2 regions of the Spirillospora sp. CA-128828 genome follow, and region 2 is predicted to be linked to the other one. Evidence: predicted binding sites of a transcription regulator. Region 2 holds the regulator's gene; the other holds the start of a gene.
What was found. The regulator HspR, encoded in region 2, represses chaperone genes until heat shock. The targets are predictions, from matches to a motif close to ANTTGAGTCNNNNNGACTCAANT.
Positions count from the first base shown of each region.

Region 1: lon (endopeptidase La) is a predicted target of HspR. The motif match lies at 8,403-8,425, and genes of this name have one in related genera.

Region 1 is NZ_CP191986.1:6,336,101-6,347,379, forward strand. It holds gene iolD (3D-(3,5/4)-trihydroxycyclohexane-1,2-dione acylhydrolase (decyclizing)) at 1-40, opposite strand, end outside; gene iolB (5-deoxy-glucuronate isomerase) at 37-894, opposite strand; gene iolC (5-dehydro-2-deoxygluconokinase) at 891-1,826, opposite strand; gene ACQPXG_RS30605 (TIM barrel protein) at 1,823-2,674, opposite strand; gene ACQPXG_RS30610 (Gfo/Idh/MocA family protein) at 2,671-3,684, opposite strand; gene ACQPXG_RS30615 (nitroreductase family deazaflavin-dependent oxidoreductase) at 3,849-5,360, shown strand; gene ACQPXG_RS30620 (VanZ family protein) at 5,357-5,773, opposite strand; gene lon (endopeptidase La) at 5,968-8,367, opposite strand; gene ACQPXG_RS30630 (hypothetical protein) at 8,569-9,993, shown strand; gene ACQPXG_RS30635 (hypothetical protein) at 10,057-11,004, opposite strand.
Region 2 is NZ_CP191986.1:377,920-389,198, forward strand. It holds gene ACQPXG_RS02110 (serine/threonine protein kinase) at 1-1,593, opposite strand, end outside; gene ACQPXG_RS02115 (AAA family ATPase) at 1,736-4,705, opposite strand; gene ACQPXG_RS02120 (heat shock protein transcriptional repressor HspR) at 4,726-5,178, opposite strand; gene dnaJ (molecular chaperone DnaJ) at 5,178-6,350, opposite strand; gene grpE (nucleotide exchange factor GrpE) at 6,436-7,080, opposite strand; gene dnaK (molecular chaperone DnaK) at 7,154-9,019, opposite strand; gene ACQPXG_RS02140 (hypothetical protein) at 9,209-9,547, opposite strand; gene ACQPXG_RS02145 (helix-turn-helix domain-containing protein) at 10,274-11,137, shown strand; gene ACQPXG_RS02150 (DUF397 domain-containing protein) at 11,124-11,279, shown strand, end outside.

The sequences.
Region 1 (11,279 bases), 3.6 Mb from region 2:
CCAGGAACCGGACGACCGCCTGACCGACCGTGAGCCTCATGACCGTCCCTCCGCCGAGGTCAGGGGGAGCCGGGGATCGACCGGCCGCCCGGACCAGGTGTCCCGGATCCATGCGTGCGCCGGATCGTCGCAGATGCGCCAGGCCCGCTCCGGCGAGGGCCCGGCCATCACGTTCAGGTAGTACAGGTCGTGCCCCGGCGGGGCCATCGACGGGCCGTGCCAGCCGTGCGGGATCAGCACGGCGTCGCCGCTGCGCACCTCCGCGAGCACGTCGATCGGACCCCCGGGCGAACCGTAGACGCGCTGGTAGGCCATGCCGTCGCGGGCGACCTCGAAGTAGTAGATCTCCTCCAGGACGGCCTCGTCCGGCGTCTCCTCGTCGTGCTTGTGCGGCGGGAACGACGACCAGCAGCCGCCCGGCGTCAGCACCTCGCACGCGATCAGCTTCTCGGCGAACGGGAAACCCTCGGGCGTCCCGAAGTTGTTGACCTGCCGGCTCGCCGCCCCCGCCCCCCGCAGCTCCACCGGGACCTTCTCCGCGGGGCCGTAGCGGGGTGCGAGCCGCCCCTCGCACCGGGCGCCCGCCAGCGCGAACCGTCCGCGGCCCCGGACGGTCACCTGCGCGTCGCGCGGCACGTACGCGAAGTCGCTGACCCGGCTGAAGACGTGGTCCCGCCCCTCCAGCTCGAACCGCTCGCCATCGCACTCGACGGCGCACGACCCCGCCAGCGGCAGCACGATGGTCTCGAACTCGCCGGTGGCGAACGTGTGCTCGCCGCCGTCGGGCAGTTCCAGGACGCGCAACGCGGAATGCGCCCAGCCGGCCGACTCGGGCGTCACGACGAGCCCGTACGGGCCCTCGCCGGCGGTCCCGGCGGGCAGGTGGTACTTCATCGAGGCTCCTTGAGGAGTTCTTCGACCTCGTCTTGGGTGGGCATCGCGTCCGAGCAGGCGATGCGGGATGCGACGATCGCCCCGGCGGTGCCGGCGAACTCGACCAGCCGCCGCAGGTCCCACCCGGCGAGGAGGCCGTGGCAGACCGCGCCGCCGAACGCGTCTCCGGCACCGAGCCCGTTGACGACGTCGACCTTGACCGGCGGCACCTGCACCACCTCCTCGGCCGTCGCCGCGAGGACGCCCTCGGGGCCCATCTTCACGATGGCGAGTTCCGGGCCACGGGACAGGATGGCGCGGGCGGCGGCATGCGGTTCCCGCTCCCCCACGGCGACCTCGCACTCGTCCAGGTTGCCGACGGCGACCGACGCCCGTTCCAGAGCGAGACCGGCCCAGTGCGGTGCCTCTCCAGGATCGTCCCAGAGCATCGGCCTGTAGTCGAGGTCGATGACGGTCTGGCCGGGATGCTCGGCGAGCGCGGTGAGGGTCGCCTCACGGCTGGGCGCCTGCGAAAGGCCCGTGACCGTGGCCCACACGATGCGGGCGGCGCGGATCGCCTCAAGGTCGAGCTCGTCCGGGCGGATCTCCAGGTCGGGCGCCTTCGGATAGCGGTAGAAGTACAGCGGGAAGTCGTCGGGCGGGAAGATCTCGCAGAACGCCAGCGGCGTCGGCAGTCCGGGAACGGGCGTGACGAACCGGTCGTCGACGCCGTAGCCCTGGAGCGCCTTGTGGATGAATCGTCCGAAGGGGTCGTCGCCGGTGCGGGTGATGACGGCGGCGCGGCGGCCGTACCTGGCCGCCGCCACGGCGACGTTGGTCGGGCTGCCGCCCAGGTACTTCCCGAACGATTCGACGTCCTCCAGCGGCACGCCCACCTGGTCGGGGTAGACGTCGACGCTCACCCGTCCCATCGTGATGAGGTCGAACGTCATCGGGCCACCCTGGAGAGAAAGTCCAGGCTCCGGCGGACGTCGTCGTACGGCCCCGCGCCCTCTGCGGGCTCGTCGGTCAGGACGGTGTCCTGTTCCATCACCCACCAGCCTTCGTAACCGGCGTCCTCCAGAGTGCGGATGATGCCGGGGATGTCAATGTCACCGTCCCCGAGTGGCCGGTACAACCCGTCCTTGACCGCGTTCGTGTAGGTGACGTCGCCCTTGAGCACCTGCTGGGCGAGCCCCACATCGACGTCTTTCAGATGGACGTGCGCTATGCGCGGCGCCGCGAAACGGGCCAGCCACACCGGATCGGTCCCGCCGACGAGCAGGTGCCCGGTGTCGAGGCAGAGCGGGACGCTGCAGCCGCCGAGCACACGTTCGACCTCATCGCGCCGTTCCACGACCGTCCCGACATGCGGATGCAGCGTGACCAGCCGTCCGCGTGCGGCGGCCCGCGCGGTGATCGCGTCGAGGTTGGCCAGGAGCGTGGACCACGCCTTCGTGTCGAGGACGGGACGCTCGTCGTATCCGTCGAGGCCGGTCGCGGCGGCCAGGACGAGCACACCGCCGATGCCGTCCAGGGCCCGGTCGATCACCGGCACCGGGTCGAACGCGGGGTCGTGCAGGACGATCGGGACGAACGCCCCCACGAGGCCCAGCGCATGGGACGCCAGCAGCTCGTCCCGCTCCCGCGCACCGCCCGGCAGGAAGCCGTCCGGCCCGAGCTCCGTGGCGGCGAGGCCGAGCGCGCGCATCTCGGCGAGCACCCGTCCGGGTTCCATCTGGTGCCCCCAGCCGGGCACCTCGCACACGCCCCACGAGATCGGCGCGCCGGCGATCCTCACCGCCGCACCTCCTCGGTGCCGACGATCCGCCCCTGCCGCATGGACAGCTCGCACGCCTCGGCGAGGTAGAACGCCTCCAGCGCGTCCTCGGGCGGGCACGGGTTCGCGCGGCGGCCCGCCACGACGTCCACGAACGCCTGGAGTTCGGCGTCGTAGGCGTCGGAGAAGCGGTCCATGAAGCCGCTGTAGGCGGTCCTGGGCTCCTCCCCACGCTCCGGGAGGGCGGTCGTGGGCGTCCGCTCGTCCATGCCGGTGATGACGCTGTCCTTGGACCCGAACAGTTCCAGCCGTGCGTCGTACCCGGCGGCGTTGTAGCGGGTGGCCGAGACCTGGCCGAGCGTCCCGTCGTCCAGGACCAGCAGTGCCGACCCGGTGTCGACGTCGCCGTACTCGCGGAAGAAGTCGTCGCCGCGATTGGCGCCCGCGGCCATCACGCGGGCGACCTCGCGTCCCGTGACGAAGCGGATGAGGTCCAGATCGTGGATGACGCAGTCGCGGAACAGCCCGCCCGACGAAGGGATGTACCCGGCCGGCGGCGGCGCGGGATCGAAGCTGCACGACCGGACGGTGTGCAGCCAGCCGAGCCGCCCCGAGGCGAGGGCCTCGCGCGCCGCCGCGTTCCCGGCGTCGAACCGGCGCTGGAACCCGACCTGCACGGGCACCCCGGCGGCGGCCGCGGCCTGGACGATTTGGAACGTTCCATCCAGGTTCGAGGCGAGCGGTTTCTCGCAGAAGACGGGCATTCGGGCGGTCACGGCCCGGTCCACCAGGTCCGCGTGCGCGTCCGTGGCCGCCGCAACGACCAGCCCGTCCAGGCCGGCGGCGAAGAGCGCGTCGACCTTCTCCAGCGCGGTGACCTCGGACGGCGTCCGGGGCAGCCGCGCCGCGAGGTCGCGGGCGCGCCCCGGGTCGGCGTCGGCGATGACCAGCGCGTCCACTTCCGGCAGTCCACACAGAGCGGCGGCGTGGCGCGCACCGATGCGCCCCGCGCCGGCCAGTCCGATCCTCATCGATCCCCTCCCGGTCGGCGGTCAGGTGAAGTCACGAGTGTGATGGAGCGTTCCAGAACCGTCAACGACCGGCCGTCCGCCTTCCCGGAAAAGGAGGTGTCCGAAATCGGGCCGGTTACTCCGGCGGCTGTCGCTGCGGTCTTACCAAGCGCTAGTTTTGCACCATGCGGATCTTCGTCACCGGCGCCTCCGGGTTCGTCGGATCCCATGCCGTCCGCGCGCTCCTCGCCGCCGGTCACCGGCCGCGCGCGCTGGTCCGGGACCCGGGCAGGACGGCCAAGGTCCTGCAGGCGATCGGTGTCGCGGCCGAGGAGGTGGAACTCGTCCCAGGCGACATGCTGGACGCGGACACGGTGTCCGAGGCGCTCGCCGGCTGCGACGCCGCGATCCACACCGCCGCCGCCATCGGGGTGACCGGCGGAGCCGGCGACCTGGTGCAGGTCAACGTCCAGGGGACCCGCAACGTGGTCGGCGCGGCCGTCGCCCAGGGCCTCTCCCCGGTGATCCACGTGTCGACGGTCGCGGTGTTCGTCCCGCCGGCCGGCCAGGTCATCACCGCAGGGGACGCCCTGGCGAGCCCCAGGACCGACTACGGCAGGTCCAAGCTCGCGGCCGAGCGGTACGTGCGCGGCCTGCAAGCGGACGGCGCGCCCGTCACGATCGTCTACCCGGGCGGCGTGTGCGGCCCGGACCAGCCGACGCTGGACGCGCTGATGGAGGGATTCGCGGCGGCGCTCGGCAAGGTGTGGCCGCTCCCAGGAGGCGGCGTCTCGGTCATCGACGTCCGTGACCTGGGCGAGGCTTTGGCACGTTCCGTCGAGACCAGGCAGGGGCCGAGCCGCTGGGTGCTCGGCGGCCACTACCTGACATGGCAGCAGTGCGCCGACCTGTGCGACCGCCTGACCGGCGTCAAGTGCCGCCGTGTACGCGTCCCCAGTCGTGTCATGCTCGGACTGGGTTCCGTGTTGGACGCGGCCAAGCGCGTCCATCATTTCGACTACCCGCTCACCCGTGACGCCGCCGACTTCATGGTCACGCTGGTGCCCACCGACGACCGCCCGGTCCTGGACGCGCTCGACCTCACCTTGCGTCCCGTCGAGGAGACGGTGGCCGACGCCCTACGGTGGCTGGCCGAGAGCGGCCACCTCAACCCACGCCGGGCCGGACGGCTCGCCACCAAGGAGACACCGATGCCGACTCTCATCCAGCGCACGTTCGGGCCGGTCTTCCACCGGGTCTCGGGCGCCGCATGGTTCTCCAAGGTGGGTCCCAAGATCGTCCCGCCCGTGGACAAGACGCTGCACAGGCTCAGCGGCGGACGGCTCCTGCTCGGCCAGCTCCTCGTCCCGAGCCTCGTCCTGACGACGACCGGCGCCGTGAGCGGCCTCCCCCGGCAGACCCCGCTCGCCTGCCTCCCCGACCCAGAGGGCGGCTGGTACGTCGTCGGTTCGAACTTCGGCCGCGAGAAGCATCCTGCCTGGACGGGCAATCTCCTGAAGAACCCCGACGCGGAGGTCAGCTTCCAGGGCCGTCCCGTTCCCGTGACCGCGCACCTTTTGGACGACGCGGAACGCAAGGAGATCTGGCCCCGGCTCACCGCCGTATGGCCCGTCTACGACCGTTACGTCGAGCGCATAGACCGGCAGATCAGAATTTTCCGTCTGACACCCCGCTAAGTGCCGCGAAAGGTTCTCGACAGGCGACGGCCCAGGAACAGATAGGCGATCACCGCACCGATGACGTTGAGGATGACGTCGTCGACGTCGAACGCCCGCCCCACCACGAAGGCGCCCTGGATCGTCTCTATGGTCAGCGAGAACATGCCGGTCACCAGTGCGAGCCGAATGGGACCGCGCAGGGTCGTCCAGATGATCGGCAACAGCACGCCCATGGGCGCGAGCAGCACCAGGTTGCCGCCTATCTGGGGCAACGCCTCCTTGGTGGGGCGGTCCAGGTAGAAGCGGACCGAACGGCCCGGGTCGGTGTTCCCGCCCGCCTGCCCATTGTCGTGGACGGGCGTCAGAGTGAGCCTGAACGCGAAATAGAAGAAGATGCCGAGACAGCCCAACGCGATGGTCACGACGATCACGCGAAGGACGATGATGTACCACGAAACCCGTTCACCCGCCGGGGCGGGCTGCCACATCGCCACCAACACGCAGCCGGTGTCCCCGGGCCCGTCCCGCTCCATGCGCCCGGCCGGAATTTGGGTCGACCGAAACTCCAATTGACGTCGAAACGCCCGCGCCGGGACGAACCCGGCGCGGGCGTTTCCGATGAGGGTCAGGCGGCCACCGCGGCCGTGGTGGCCGGCTCCAGGGCCAGGTCCAGCACCTCGCGGACGTCGCTGACGGTGAAGACCGTCATGTTGTCCAGCACCTCGGCCGGGACGTCCTCAAGGTCCGGCTCGTTGCGCTTCGGGACGATCGCGGTGGTGATGCCGAGCCGGGACGCGGCCAGCAGCTTCTGCTTCAGCCCCCCGATCGGCAGCACCCGCCCGGTCAGCGACACCTCGCCGGTCATCGCCACGTCCGCCCGGACCGGCCGGCCCGACAGCAGGGACGCCAGCGCCGTCGTCATGGTGATGCCCGCACTCGGGCCGTCCTTCGGGATCGCGCCGGCGGGCACGTGGACGTGCACGCCGCGGTCCTTCAGGTCGCCGACCGGCAGCTCCAGCTCCGCCCCCCGCGAGCGCAGGTAGCTGAGCGCGATCCGGGCCGACTCCTTCATGACGTCGCCGAGCTGCCCGGTGAGCGTCACGCCCGTGTCGCCGGTCTCCCGGTCGGCCAGCGACGCCTCGATGTAGAGGACGTCGCCGCCCGCGCCGGTGACAGCCAGGCCCGTCGCGACGCCCGGCACACCGGTGCGGCGCTCGTTCCTGCTCAGCTCGACCTCCGGAGTGAACCTGGGCCGTCCCAGGTAGTCCTTCAGGTCGTCCGCGCCGATCTGGACGGGCAGCGTCGCCTTCTCCAGCGCGACGTTGGCCGCGACCTTCCGCAGCACCCGCGCGATCGAGCGGTCCAGGGACCGGACGCCGGCCTCGCGGGTGTACTCCGACGCCAGCAGCCGAAGGGCGTCATCGCCGAAGCCAACCTCGGACGCCTCCAGCCCGGCCTTGTCGAGCTGGCGCGGCAGCAGGTGGTCGCGGGCGATCGTGACCTTCTCGTGCTCGGTGTAGCCGTCCAGCTGCACCAGTTCCATCCGGTCGAGCAGCGGCCCGGGGATCGCCTCCACCACGTTCGCCGTGGCGAGGAACAGCACGTCGCTCAGATCGAGCTCCACCTCCAGGTAGTGGTCCCGGAAGGTGTGGTTCTGCTCGGGGTCGAGGACCTCCAGCAGCGCCGCCGTCGGGTCGCCCCGGTAGTCGGCGCCGACCTTGTCGACCTCGTCCAGCAGGACGACCGGGTTCATCGAACCGGCCTCGCGGATGGCGCGGACGATCCGTCCCGGAAGCGCACCCACGTAGGTACGGCGGTGACCGCGGATCTCGGCCTCGTCCCTGACGCCGCCCAGGGCGACACGGACGAACTCGCGTCCCATGGCCCGCGCGACCGACTCGCCCAGCGACGTCTTACCGACGCCAGGGGGACCGGTCAGCGCCAGAACCGCACCGCTCCTGCGGCCGCCCACGACACCCAGGCCACGCTCCTCACGGCGCTTGCGCACGGCCAGGTACTCGACGATGCGCTCCTTGACGTCATCGAGCCCGGCGTGGTCGGCGTCCAGGATCTCCCTGGCGCCCGCGATGTCGTAGGCGTCCTCGGTCCGCTCGTTCCACGGGATGTCGAGGACGGTGTCCAGCCACGTGCGGATCCAGCCGCCCTCCGGTGAGGCGTCGGACGACCGCTCCAGCTTGTCGACCTCCTTCAGCGCCGCCTCGCGCACCTTCTCGGGGAGGTTCGCGGCCTCGATCCGGGCCCGGTAGTCGTCCTCCTCGTCGGCCGGGTCGCCGTTCAGCTCGGCCAGCTCCTTGCGGATGGCCTCCTGCTGCTGCCGCAGCAGGAACTCCCGCTGCGTCTTCTCCATGCCCTCCTGGACGTCCTTGCGGATGGTCTCCGCCACGTCCAGTTCGGCGAGGTGGTCGCGCGTCCACCCGATCACCAGGTCGAGCCGCTCCACCACATCGACGGTCTCCAGGACCTCGATCTTCTGCTCGTCCGTCAGGTAGGGCGCGTACCCGGCGTTGTCGGCCAGCGTGGACGGGTCGTCGATCTGCTGCACCACGTCCACGACCTGCCAGGCGCCCCGCTTCTGCAGGATCGCGCTGACCAGGCCCTTGTACTCCTTCGCCAGCTCCTGCGCGCGCCCGGACGCCGGCGGCGCCTCGATCACGGTTCCCTCGACCCACAGCGCCGCGCCCGGCCCGGTCGTCCCGGTCCCGATCCGCACCCGCCGCACGCCGCGGACGACCGCGCCCGGCTCACCGCCGGGCAGCCGCCCCTCCTGCTCGATCACGCCGAGCGTCCCGATGCCGGCGTACTGCCCGTTCAGCCTGGGCACCAGCAGCACCCGCGGCTTGCCCGCCGACCGGATGCCCGGCCCCTTGGACTGCGCCACCGCCCGCGCGGCCTCGATGGCGGCCCGGACCTCGCCGCTCTCGGACAGGTCCAGAGGCACCACCATGCCGGGCAGAACGACCCCGTCTTCCAGGGGCAGCACCGGCAGCGTCAGGGTCTCGCTCATGCTCAGCTCCAAGTCCGTAGGTCGACCCAACCTCAAGTTGAGTCATACACACTCAAGAAAACGGAGCAGCATTTTGTTTCCGCAGCAACGTTCGCTCTCAGCGATCACCCCCGTGCGTCCGTGGAAGTACTTCGCCCTTCGAACCTGCATTACGGTGACCGCATCACGCCGCCCGCCCAGCACCGACCCGGAGACTTCACGGTGAGCCGGTCTTCCCCACGCCATGCTCCCGTCGGACGCCAGGCGGCGATCCGGTTGATGAGGGCGGGCCGCATCGAGGAATTGCAGCGGCTGGCCGAGGCCGGTGATCCGCAGGGGGCGCGGCAGTTGGCCGTCCTGCTGGCCAGCACGGGGCGCATCGACGAGCTGCGGAGCCGTGCGGACAATGGAGATCGTTTCGCTCGCCGGCAATTGGCCGACTGGTTGGTGGGCCAGGGCCGGATCGACGACGCCATCAATGAACTGCGGCCACTGGCCGACGCCGGCGACGAGGGCGGTACCTGGCGCCTGGCACGCCTGCTGGCGGGCCGGGGACGCGTCAAGGAGGCCATGGCGGAGTTGCAGAGGGTCCGATTGGACGACCGATGGCGCGTATGCGCTTGGCTGGCGAGTCAAGGGCGAATCGACCTCCTCCAGCAGCGGGCCGCCTCCGGGGACGACGCCGCGTGGGGAGAATTGCGCTGGATCATTCAAAGGCTGTGGCGGGCGGCCCGCGTCGGCGAGGGCGTCAAGCTGCTCATCACCTTCCCCACCAGTGATCGAGATCTCGACCAGGCGTTGCTGAACATCGCCAAGGGCTGGCGGGAGGGTCGCTTCCGCCTTCGCGAGGAGGCCATCGGCTTGCTGGGAGGCGTCGACCACCCGCTCTGCCGGCGAACACGGGCAGGATTGCTGCTTCTCCAAGGCCGCCGGGACGAGGCGATCAGCGAGCTTCGAGCGCTGGCCTCCAGAGGAGACCGCATCGCAGGACGCGACCTGGCCGCAGTGCTGTCCGCCCGGCAGCCGGCCCGGGAGCTCAGAGCGATCGACCTCACCGGCGGCGGCTACGTGTGCGCGCTGGCCTTCACCCCGGATGGGGCGATGCTCGCCACCTGCGGCGGTAACGACCAAACGATCCTGCTGTGGAACCCCGTCACCGGCGAGCATCTCCACACCCTGCCGACCTTCGGCGTCGCCCGTGCGGCCGCCTTCAGCCCTGACGGGACGCTGATGGCCGGGAACGGCGGCGGGCGGGTGCGGCTCTGGAACCCGGAAACCGGCGAACACATCCACGCCCTCAGCACGAGGGCCAACGCCGTTGCCTTCGGCCCCGACGGGACCCTCCTCGCCACCGCGGGCAACGACAGGGTCCGGCTCTGGGACCCGGCGACCGGTGAACACGTCGGCGACCTCGGTGACAGCGGTGCCGACGCGGTCGCGTTCCACCCCGGTGGACGCCTGGTGGCCACCGGCCGATCGGTCCTCTGGACCGATGCCGCCGTCCGGATGTGGGACCCGGCGACCGGCGAACAGATCAGCGTCCTCGACACAGGCGCCGACGCGGTCGCCTTCAGCCCGGACGGGACGCTTCTCGCCACCGCCGACCGAACCGATGGGACTGTGCGGCTCTGGCCTGTCACCGTGTAGATCTCGGCTCTCGGTGGCGAGGTACAACGGCGGAAAGGGGGGTTCCCTTCCCGCCGTTGCGGGTCAGCGGCGTCTTGCGCCGCGGTGTCGCGTCCCGTCGCCGAGCACGGCGGCGGGAGGCTTCTTGAGCGAAGAGACTCTGACGGCCGTGGCGGCGATCAGGAGGATGGCCGCCCAATCTCCGAGCGCGAGTCCCTGTTTGGAGGGGAGCCACCCCATCGCCGCGCCGACCTGCGCCACCAGGGCGTGGACCGGCGACGAGAGTGACTGCATCATCGCAACGTCGCCCTTCGGGGAACGACGGAGCGCGGCGTTGATCAGCAGGACCGGCAGGAACAGCGTGAGCAGACCCGCCAGACCGGCTGTGGAGAAGAGGCCCCAGGACATCCATCCGGACCCGTGCAGCACGAACACCAGTACGAAGAGCACCGGTGCCGCCAGCAGATTGGCGATGGCGGCGCCCTGGTCCTCCAGTCCGTGCTTCTTCATCCGCCCCAGGGTGTCGATCGTGTTCCAGACACACAATGCGCTGACCACGGCGCACGGCATCCCCAGAGACTCGCTCCCGCCCTGCAGCGGCCAGTTGAGCACGACGACCCCGCCCAGCACGAGTGCACGCCCGCACAGGTGCTTGACGCCCCATGCGGTCGCACCGAGCCGCAAGATCATGGCGAAATCCACCGAAAGGTAGCCGAGCACCACGACGGCGGCGACGGTGCCCAGCGTCAGGCCCTGGACGGCGAACGGGTAGGCGATCGCCACGATCGCGTTTCCCGCCGCCAGACGGGCGATCAGCCACCGCATGGCGGTGCTGTATCGCCTGAATGGAGACCGTCCTGTGAACAGCATCAGTGCGCAAAGGGCGACAGCACCGACCGACTGCATCGGTCCTGCCACTTCCAGCGCCGGATAATCTGTCGTGAACGCGTAGCCGATGCCACCCGATAACAGGCTGGCAACGACGAGCCCCCTCCCGGCGAGGCGCCGGCGAGGGTGGGGTGAAGAGGACATGCGTCCGCCCCTTTGTTTGTAAGGGGCCGAGCACTCCGCGAGCGAGCGGCCACCGGTCCTGCGAACCGGTGGCCGAGCTCTGGGAGCGGTCAGCCACCGGTTCCGCGAACCGGCAAGGGAGACCGTGCGGGGCGGTGGCGAGTTGTCAACTAAACCAGTCGAAAAACTGGAGAATCTCGCCGGAGCCGGGGGCTCGCACCATGCGGAGGTAAAGGACGCTTCGCGATCTTGATTCTTTGCGCGGGGGCCGGTTTACGTGCGCATGACGCGCGGGT
Region 2 (11,279 bases):
TCCCCAGAAGGTCTGCGGACCCGTGCCGCCCGAGCGCTCGCTGCCCGCGTCGACCTCGCTGCCGTCGACGTAGATCCAATGCTTGGTGACGACAGAGTTGATCTCCCACAGGTAGCCGCCCTTGGTGTAGCAGCTCCCCTTCTTGGTGCCGACTATGTTGATCACCAGCGGCGGTTTGTCGGAGGCGCCGCCTCCGTCGCCGTTGTCCCCGCCGTCGCCGTTGCCTGCGCCGGGCGAGGTCGGGCTCTGCCGCGGCGCGTCGCCGCCGGGTGATCCGGGACTCGTCCTGGACGAGGGCCGCGAACCGGGGCCCGACTTGGCCGGGTCCGGTGACGAGGAGGGGGCCGGTGACCGCCCGTTGCTGCCGAGCGCACGTTTCCCCGCCGTGTTCGGGTCGATCGACTCCTGGGGGGAGCCGAGACCGGACCCCTTCGATCCGTTGCCGGAGCCCTTGGCGGAGTCGCCGGCGTCCGCGGCGCCCGGCCAGAGGATGGCCGCAGCGACGATGACCGCCGTCACCGCCGCGACCCCACCGGCCCCGGCCACCAGCAGGAGCCGGCGCCGCTTGGGATCCGGCCGCCGCGCCCCCTGGGCGCCTTCGGTCGGCAGAACCGGTCCCGCACCCGGCGGAATCGGGCCCGTCGGTGGTTGCGGGGAGTCCGCGGTCGTCTGGAGCGGGGCCGCGGCCGGATGAGGCGGGCCCATGGGAGGCTGGGGCGAGGTCGCGGCCGGGAGCGGGCCGGAGGGCACCGGCGGGACGGCGACGGGCGACTGCGCGTCGGTCGCCGACGAGCGTCCGCTGACCAGGCGCAGCATGACGTCCCGCATGAGGGGCCGCTGCGCGGGGTCCTTGGCCAGGCAGGACACCACGATCGAACGCAGCGGCTCGGGCAGGTCGCCGAGGTCGGGCTCGCCGCGGATGACCCGGTTCATGATCGCGGGGAAGGTGTCCGCGCCGAACGGCGGACGTCCCGTCGCCGCGAACGCCATGACCGAACCCCAGGCGAACACGTCGCCCGGCGCGCCGACGACCTGCCCCTCGAACTGCTCGGGGGCCATGTACGCCGGGGTGCCGATGATGCTGCTGGTGAGGGTGAGCGGGCCCGCCGTGTCCCGGGCGATCCCGAAGTCGATGACCCGCGGCCCGTCCGGGCCGAGCAGCACGTTGGACGGCTTGAAGTCGCGGTGGACGATGCCCGCGTCATGGATGGCGGCGAGGGCCGTGGCGGTGGCGACGGCGAGCCGCTGGAGGGCCGCCCAGCCGTCCCGCGGCCCCGCCTGCTGCAGGGAGGGCCCCTCGACGTACTCGGTCACCACGTACGGCCGGGACCCCTCGACGGAGGCGTCCAGGACCTGGGCGATGCAGAACGGATCGACCCGCCGCGCGGCGGCGATCTCCTTGACGAACCGGTCCCTGACCCGCGGGTCGGCGGCGAACTCCTCGCGCAGCAGCTTCACCGCGACGTGCGGCCCGCCGTCCTTGGAGGCGCCGAGGTAGACGACCCCCTGGCCGCCCATGCCGAGCCTTCCGACCAGCCGGTAGGTCCCCACCTCGGTCGGATCCTCGGGACGAAGCTGCTCGACTTCCGGCATGGGGGTGCCTACTCCAGATGATCAAGTGGTTACCCGCGCACCATAGCGCAAGCACTCCCCGAAGCGACCCGAACCACAGATCTTGGTACACAAGGGACGCCGCGGACTGGCCCGTCGATATGGCGGGCCAGGTCCGCGTCCCTCACTTGGTCAGGGTCAGGCCGCGGGACGGCTCCACGGTGAGCCGGTCGGCGGCCTCGTCCAGGTCGACGATCACCGCGTCGCCGTCGCGGACGTCGCCGGACAGCAGCTCGCGGGCCAGCTGGTCGCCGATCGCCGTCTGCACCAGGCGGCGCAGTGGCCGCGCCCCGTACAGCGGGTCGTAGCCGGTCAGCGCCAGCCACTCGCGGGCGGCCGGGGTGACCTGGAGCGTGAGCTGCCGGCCAGCGAGGCGCTCGGCCAGCCTGTCGATCTGCAGGTCGACGATGCGGGTCAGCTCGTCGGTCGACAGCGCGTCGAACAGGATCACGTCGTCGAGCCGGTTGAGGAACTCCGGCTTGAACGAGTTCCGGACGGCGTTCCAGACCGCCTCCCGCTTCATCCCGTTCTCCAGCTTCGGGTCGACGAGGAACTGCGACCCGATGTTGGACGTGAGGATCAGGATCGTGTTGCGGAAGTCGACCGTGCGCCCCTGGCCGTCGGTCAGCCGGCCGTCGTCCAGGACCTGCAGGAGGATGTCGAAGACCTCCGGGTGCGCCTTCTCCACCTCGTCCAGCAGCACCGCCGAGTACGGGCGGCGCCGGACGGCCTCGGTGAGCTGCCCGCCCTCCTCGTAGCCGACGTATCCGGGCGGCGCGCCGACCAGGCGGGCGACCGAGTGCTTCTCGGAGTACTCGCTCATGTCGATGCGGGTCATCGCCCGCTCGTCGTCGAACAGGAACTCCGCGAGCGCCTTCGCCAGCTCGGTCTTGCCGACGCCGGTCGGGCCGAGGAACAGGAACGAGCCGGTCGGACGGTCCGGGTCCGAGATGCCCGCGCGGGCGCGGCGCACCGCGTCCGACACGGTCTTGACGGCCGCGGCCTGGCCGATCAGCCGGTGCCCGAGCTCGTCCTCCATCCGGAGCAGCTTGCCCGTCTCGCTCTCCAGCAGCCGTCCCACCGGGACGCCGGTCCAGCTCGACACGACCTCGGCGATGTCGTCCGCGCTGACCTCGGGCTTGACCATGGTCTGCTCGTGGCCCGCGTCGGCGTCGGCCTCGTCCCGCAGCGGGGCCAGCTCCTTCTGCCACTGCAGGATCTGGGTCCGCACCGTGGCCAGCTGCTCGTACTTCTGGTCGCGTTCCGGCCCGGTGATCCCGGGCATGGCCGCGTCGATCTGCAGTTCCTCGGCACGGGCGTTCGCGGAGTCGATCTTCTGCGTCAGCTCGCGGATGCGCTCACGGCGCTCCTGGGCCCGCTGCTGCCGTTCCTCCAGCGCGGCGAGCTCGGCGGCCTTGGCCTCGATCTCGACGGTCAATGCCGCGAGCCGGTCCGGGTCGGCTCCGGAGGCGGCGAGCTCGCTCTCCTCGCCGCGCAGGTGCTCCACCACGCCCCGCAGCTCCTGGATGGCCAGCGACTGCAGTTTGAGCTGCTCGTCCTCCAGTGCCCGCTCCAGCCGCGGGATCTCCTGGATCCGGAGTCCGGCCGCGTCGTCCATGTGCCGGTCGCGTTCGGCCTGCTCGGCCCGGCCGCGGGCCTCGTCGAGCTCCTTCTTCAGGCGCCCGATCGCCTTGAGGCTGTCCTTCTCGCGCGTCCACCGGCCCTGCAGCTCGCGGAGCCGCTCCTCGCGGTCGGCGATCGTCCGCTCCAGCTCGGCGTACCGCTCCTGCTGGGTCCGGTCGCCGGCGATGCCGCGCGCGTCCAGCTTGAGCCGCTCCACCCGGCGCTGCAGCTCGTCGATCTCGACGGGCTGGGAGTCGATCTCCATGTTGAGCCGGGCCGCCGCCTCGTCCACCAGGTCGATCGCCTTGTCCGGCATGAACCGGCCGGTGATGTAGCGGTCGGACAGCGTCGCGGCCGCGACCAGCGCCGCGTCGGTGATCTGCACCCCGTGGTGCGCCTCGTACCGGCCCTTCAGGCCGCGCAGGATGCCGATCGTGTCCTCGACCGACGGCTCGCCGACGAAGACCTGCTGGAACCGGCGCTCCAGCGCCGGGTCCTTCTCGATCCGCTCCCGGTACTCGTCCAGCGTGGTCGCACCGATCATGCGCAGCTCGCCGCGCGCCAGCATCGGCTTGAGCATGTTGCCCGCGTCCATCGCGCCCTCGGCCGCGCCCGCGCCGACCACCGTGTGCAGCTCGTCGATGAACGTGACGATCTGGCCGTCGCTCTCCTTGATCTCGTTCAGGACGGACTTGAGCCGCTCCTCGAACTCGCCCCGGTACTTGGCGCCCGCCACCATCGAGCCGAGGTCCAGCGAGATCACGCGCTTGTTCTTCAGCGACTCGGGCACGTCCCCGGCGACGATCCGCCGGGCCAGCCCCTCCACGATCGCCGTCTTGCCCACGCCCGGCTCGCCGATGAGGACCGGGTTGTTCTTCGTGCGGCGCGACAGCACCTGCACGACGCGCCGGATCTCCGAGTCGCGGCCGATGACGGGGTCGAGCCGGTTCGACCGGGCCAGTGCCGTCAGGTCGACGCCGTACTTCTCCAGCGCCTGGTAGGTGCCCTCGGGGTTCTCGCTGGTGACGCGGGCGTGGCCGCGCACCTTCTCGAACGCGTCCAGCAGCGCCTGCGGCGTCGCGCCGAACTCCTTCAGCAGGCTCGCCGCCGGGCCGCCGTCCGCGGCCAGGCCGACCAGCAGATGCTCGGTCGAGACGTACTCGTCCTCCAGCTGCTGCGCCCGGTTCGCGGCCGTGTTGATCGACCGCTGCAACTGCCCGGAGATCCGCGGCGTCGCCACTGTGGAGCCCTGCGCCTTCGGCATCGCGGCGAGCTGCTCCTCGGCCCGCCGCCTGACCACCTGCCAGTCGGCGCCGATCGCCTCCAGCAGCGGCACCGCCGTCCCCTCGGGCAGCCCGATCAGGGTCACCAGCAGGTGCTGCGGCTCGACCTCGGGATGTCCCTCGGCCGCCGCCCTGCGGACCGCGACCGACACCGCCTCCTGGCTCTTCTGCGTCAGCTTGTAGTCCATACCGTCCCCGTGAGAGAAGATCAGTCCGAGTTGCGCTCGTGCCAGACCACGACGCTCGTATGCCTGATGGGCACGAGGTCGGCGCCGGGAGTGCCGCCCGGTTCCCCGTGCCGCCGCTGCTGCGCCAGCCGCGCCGCGACGGAACGGGTCGATTCGAGTTCGTTAGCGAGATCCTCAAGCGCCGCGTGCGCCTTGCCGAGCTCGTCGCGGAGCCGCACGTTGTCGCGCTGGAGCTCCAGGATGTGCTTGATGCCGGACAGGTTGATGCCCTCCTCCTGCGAGAGCCGCTGGATCTCGCGGAGCATCACGATGTCGCGCATCGAGTAGCGGCGGCCCCGTCCGGCCGTGCGGCCGGGGGACACCAGGCCCATCCGGTCATACGTGCGCAGCGTCTGCGGGTGCAGCCCGGACAGCTGCGCCGCCACGGAGATCACGTAGACCGGAGTGTCATCGCCGAAGGGATCCATGACCATCACTCCTGTCTGGCCTGCTGGAGGAGGTCGGCGCGCAGGTCGTCGCCGGCGCCGGCGGTGCGCAGCCGGACCAGGGCCTCGCGCGACTGTTCGTCGAGCTTCTGCGGGACGTGCACGTCGACGGTGACGAGCAGGTCGCCCTTCGTCCCGTCGCGCCGCGCGGCGCCGCGGCCCTTCACGCGGAACTTGCGGCCGTTCGGGGTGCCCTCCGGCAGCTTCAGCGTGACGGGCTGGCCCTGGAACGTCGGGACCCTGATCTCGCCGCCGAGCGCCGCCTCCGGGAACGTCACCGGGACGGTCAGCGTCAGGTTGTCGCCGTTGCGGCCGAAGACCTTGTGCGGGTTCACCTTGATGTTCACGTACAGGTCGCCGGCGGGGCCGCCGTTCTCGCCGGGCGCGCCCTTGCCCTTCAGCCGGATCTTCTGGCCGTCGGCGACGCCCGCCGGGATGCGGGCCTGGATCGTGCGGGTGCCGGTCGCCCGTCCGCTGCCGTGGCAGGTCGGACACGGGTCGTCGACGACGAGGCCCCGGCCGCGGCACTCCTTGCACGGCTCCTGGAAGCCGAAGTTGCCGAGGTTGCGGGTCTCGTGCCCGGTGCCCTCGCAGTTCGGGCACACCCGCGGCACGGTGCCGGCCTTCGCGCCGGTTCCCCGGCAGCTGTTGCAGGCCGCCTCGCTGGTCAGCTTGATCGGGACGGTCACGCCGTTCATCGCGCGGCCGAACGACAGCGTCACCTCGGTCTCGACGTCCGCGCCGCGCCGTCCGCGCCGCGTCCCCGGCGGGCGGGTGCCCCCGCCGCCGCCGCGGCCGAACAGGCCGCCGAACAGGTCGCCGATGCGTTCGCCCGCGCCGCCCGTCTGCGTCCCGCCGCCCTGCTGGCCGAACAGGTCGCCGAGGTCGAACGGGAAACCACCACCCTGCTGGCCGCGGAACCCGCCCGGCATCGACCGGACCGCGTCGTACTCCTTGCGGCGCTTCTCGTCGGACAGGACGTCGTAGGCTTCCGAGACCTCCTTGAAGCGGTCCTCCGCCTCGGCGTCGCCCTTGTTGGCATCCGGGTGGTACTTGCGGGCCAGCTTCCGGTAGGACTTCTTGATCTCCTCCTGCGAGGCCGTCTTCGCGACACCGAGGACCTTGTAGTAGTCCTTCTCCAGGTAGTCCTTGGTGCTCACGGCGCCCCGCCTTCTGCTATCGCCACTTGCCACATGTCTTCAGGGCCCTGCGGGGCCCGCCCCGGTGGGACGGGCCCCGTAAGGATCATTCGCCTGGTTCGTCGTCCGCGTCGCCCGGCTCGCCGCCGGACCGGTCCGGCCCGGCGTCCGGGTCGGGATCGGCCACCGCGACCCGCGCGGGCCGCAGTATCCGCTCGCCGATCCGGTAGCCCGGCTGGAGGACGTCGATGACGCTCGTCTCGGTCACGTCCGCCGAGAGCGAGTGCATCAGGGCCTCGTGCACGACCGGGTCGAAGGGCTCGCCCTTCTCCCCGAACCGCTCCAGGCCGAGCTTGCCGGTGACCGCCTCCAGGCTCTCCGCGACGGACTTGAAGCCGCCGGTGAGCTCGTCGTGGTCACGGGCGCGGCCGATGTCGTCCAGCACCGGGAGCAGCTCGGACAGCACTTGCCCGAGGGCCTGCTCGCGGACCGCGACCCGGTCGCGCTCGACGCGCTTGCGGTAGTTGTCGTACTCGGCCTTCAGCCGCTGGAGGTCGGCGAGACGCTCCGTGAGCTGGGTCTTGAGCGAGGAGGTCTCCTCGTCGGTGACCGTGGCGCCCCCGTTCGCAGTGGTCTCCGGGGCAGGCGATGCCGCCTGCGCCCGGACTTCCCCCGTCTCGGGATCGATGCGCCGCTTGTCGCGGATCACCGGGCCCTCCTTCTCCTCGCCCTCGCCAGGAGAGGACGTCACGACGCACCGCCTTTCTGGGGGGCGACCCCCAGGCCCCCGGGGTGGAGGGCCGAAGATCCTCGCTTCGCTGCGGTCATCGGCCCTCCTCCTTCGGCTTGTCCTCGTCCACGATCTCGGCGTCGACGACCTCGTCGTCCTGCGGCTCGCCGCCCTGGGCGTCCGCCGTCGGCCCGTGGTCCTCGGGGCCGGCCTGGGCGCCCTCGGGGTTCTGCGCGTACATGGCCGCGCCCATCTTCTGGCTGACCTGCGCCAGCTTCTCGGCGCTGCCCTTGATCGCGTCGACGTCGGTGCCCTCCAGGGCCTTCTTCACCTCGGCGACCGCGTCGTTGACCTCGGTCTTCAGCTCCGCGGGGACCTTCTCGTCGTTCTCCCGCAGGAACTTCTCGGTCGAGTACGCGAGGGTGTCGGCCTGGTTGCGGACCTCGGCCTCCTCCTTGCGCCTGCGGTCCTCCTCGGCGTACTCCTCGGCGTCGCGCATCATCTTCTCGATGTCGTCCTTGGGCAGCGCGCTGCCGCCCGTGATGACCATCGACTGCTCGCGACCGGTTCCCTGGTCCTTCGCGCTGACGTTCACGATGCCGTTCGCGTCGATGTCGAAGGTGACCTCGATCTGCGGGACGCCGCGCGGCGCCGGCGGCAGACCGGTCAGCTGGAAGGTGCCGAGCTTCTTGTTGTACGCGGCGATCTCGCGCTCGCCCTGGTAGACCTGGATCTCCACGGACGGCTGGTTGTCGTCGGCGGTGGTGAACGTCTCCGACCGCTTGGTCGGGATCGTGGTGTTCCGCTCGATGATCTTGGTGAAGATGCCGCCCTTGGTCTCGATGCCGAGGCTCAGCGGGGTCACGTCCAGCAGCAGGACGTCCTTGACCTCGCCCTTGAGCACGCCGGCCTGGAGGCTGGCGCCGATCGCGACGACCTCGTCGGGGTTGACGCCCTTGTTCGGCTCCTTGCCGCCGGTCAGCTCCTTGACCAGTTCGGACACCGCGGGCATGCGGGTCGAGCCGCCGACCAGGACGACCTGGTCGATGCCGTCGACCGTGATGCCGGCGTCCTTGAGCACCGAGTGGAACGGCGCCTTGGTCCGGTCGAGCAGGTCGGAGGTCATCCGCTGGAACTCGGCCCGGGTGAGCTTCTCGTCCAGGTGGAGCGGGCCCTCCGCCGACGCGGTGATGTAGGGCAGGTTGATCTGCGTCTCGGACGAGCCGGACAGCTCGATCTTCGCCTTCTCCGCGGCCTCGCGGAGCCGCTGCAGCGCCATCTTGTCCTTGGACAGGTCGACGCCGTTGGCGTTCTTGAACTTCTCGACCAGCCAGTCGACGACCTTGCTGTCCCAGTCGTCGCCGCCCAGGTGGTTGTCACCGCTGGTGGCCTTGACCTCGACCACGCCGTCGCCGACCTCCAGCAGGGAGACGTCGAAGGTGCCGCCGCCGAGGTCGAAGACCAGGATGGTGGCCTCGTTCTCCTTCTCCAGGTGGTACGCGAGCGCCGCGGAGGTCGGCTCGTTGATGATGCGCAGGACGTTCAGGCCCGCGATCTGGCCGGCCTCCTTGGTGGCCTGCCGCTGGTGGTCGGAGAAGTAGGCGGGAACCGTGATGACCGCGTCGGTGACGGTCTCGCCCAGGTAGGACTCGGCGTCCCGCTTCAGCTTCTGCAGCACGAACGCGCTGATCTGCTGCGGGGTGAAGGGCTTGTCGTCGATCTTGGTCTTCCAGTCGGTGCCCATCTCGCGCTTGACCGACCGGATGGTCCGGTCCACGTTGGTGACCGCCTGGCGCTTGGCGACCTCGCCGACGAGAACCTCGCCGTTCTTGGCGAAGGCGACGACGGACGGCGTGGTCCGCGACCCCTCCGCGTTCGCGATGACGGTGGGCTCGCCGCCCTCCAGAATCGCGACGACCGAGTTGGTCGTCCCGAGGTCGATGCCGACCGCACGTGCCATGTTCTCGTCCTCCGTCGTTTCCGGTGTCAACCCCGTTGCCGGGAGTTATCGCAGCCCCGGTCGCCCCCAGGGCGCGCCGGTTGAGTCTCTAGGCCGCAAGATTGCCCGGCCGGCCGTCCGTTGTCAAATGACTTGAGTCGACCGGACTCAACTTTGCTGCCGTCCTCTACAACAGGACGATTGAGCCACCTATTCCGGTTCCCCGAACGGTCCCATCGGCTCAGGGATCACCTGCACGGAGGAGAACGCCCGCTCGGTCATCCCCCACCAGGAGGAGCGCCTCGTCCAAAAGACCCCGCCGACGTCACGTCGCGCCTCGCCGACGACTCCGAGGTCGATGTACTCGCTCTTGCCGTACGTGGACACGGTCACGAGCCGGATCGCACCGCACACACCGGCGGTCGCCCCACGAAGAGCGAGATCGACATAGGTGATCGCGGCGTCCATGTCATCGGTCACCCCGGACCGGCCGTTCTCGACGTCCCAGGCGTACATCTGCGGCGGCTCGTGCGCCGCCCGCGCCCTCATCGGCCACCCCCGAACAGGGCACGCCGCCGCCGCTTCGGCCGTGCGTGGGCCGGACGGGACGCTTCCCGTGACCGGGAGCTGGCCGCCCCGCCGGGCCGCTGTGTCCTTCCGAAGACCGGGCGCCGCGGCGGTATCGCCCGCCGGATGCTGAGAACGTCGTGAATCCTGTCGGCGAGCTGGCGAGGGGTGTCCGCCTCCACCAGGCGATCGTTCGCCAGGGCCCACCAGTGCCCGGTGTAGTCACCGAGCCATGCTCGAACGCCGGGGAACGCGGCCTCCAGCTCTCGCCGGATCTCGTCGGGGTCGAGGTAGACCCATCCCGTCGCGGAGCAATCGGCTAGGTTGCCCATAGATCGGACCTCCATCCGATCGAGGCCCCGGGCGTAATGGTGTGCCAGCACCTGTCCCGGGGCCGCCCTGTATCTACGAGCGCGCAGGCGCGCGACTCGCTCTTGTGCGCCGCGCGGCGGGATCCCTGGGGGTGCGCCCCGCCGCGCGACATCCCGACCGGCACGAGCCCGCAGACACCGCACCGACGGCCCACGTGATCACCATCCGCATCTGGGGGTCATGCGGTGGCGACCACGCAGCGCGTTCCTTCGACCTCACTACGTGTTGGAACAGTGCCATCATGAACCGCACTTGTTAAGAATTCCAGCGCTGGTGCAAAAGATCTGTTACGAATTAGCCACACAGGGTGACCACACCGCTGGGAGACTGCCTGCCATGCCTGCTGAGCACGGACCGACCGCCCGCCATCGTCGGCTCGCCGCCGAGCTTCGGCGCCTCCGCGAAGCCGCGAACCTGACGCCTGAGGTCGCCGCCGGAATCCTCGGCTGGAGCCGCACCAAACTCGTCCGCATCGAAACGGCGACGATCATGCCGAGGGTCGGCGACGTCGGGCACATCCTGGAGGCCTATGGCGGTCCGGGGGAGATCCGGGCCGCGTTGCTGGAGCTTGCCCGTGGCATCCGGAACCGGGGCTGGTGGGCGGCCTTCGACGACGTCCTGGCCGGTGGATATGTCGAATTGGAGGACGCGGCCAACCGGATCCGGTCATGGCAAACGGAAGCTCCTCCTGGTCTGCTGCAAACCCCTGACTACGCTCGCACATTGATCGCAGGCGAGTACCCGGACGATCAGGACGAGGTCGATCGGCGGTTGCAAGCCCGGATAGCGAGGCGTGCCAGGCTTGCGCGCACCGACGCTCCCGAATTCGACGTCGTTCTCGCCGAGGAGGTCCTGCGTCGTCCTGTCGGCGGTCCGGTCGTGATGGCGGGCCAGCTTGCGGCGCTCCTGGAGGCGGCGGAGCAACCATCGGTGTCGCTTCGCGTCGTGCCGATAGCGCTCGGATACCGGCCCGGCCTTGGCCAAGGCTCGATGGTTGTGTTCGAGTTCTCGGCGCCGCTGGAACTCGACACGGCGTATGTGGAAACTATGGCGGGCGGTATGTACGTCGAGGACATGATGCAGGTGCGGCGCTGTTGCTCGATGCTTGACCGCATCGGCGGCGCGGCGTTGTCTCAAGATGAGTCGGTGGCGCTCATCGCCACCATCCGGGAGGAGTTCCAAGCTCATGTCCATGCTTAGGTTCCCGGCCGAGGCGAAGTGGCAGATCAGTAGCCACTCTGGTTCCGGCAACGACACGTGCGTCGAGGTGGCCCTCAACATCCCCGGCGTCGTAGGCGTTCGGGACTCGGTGGATCCGGACGGACCGGTGCTGGCGGTCGCG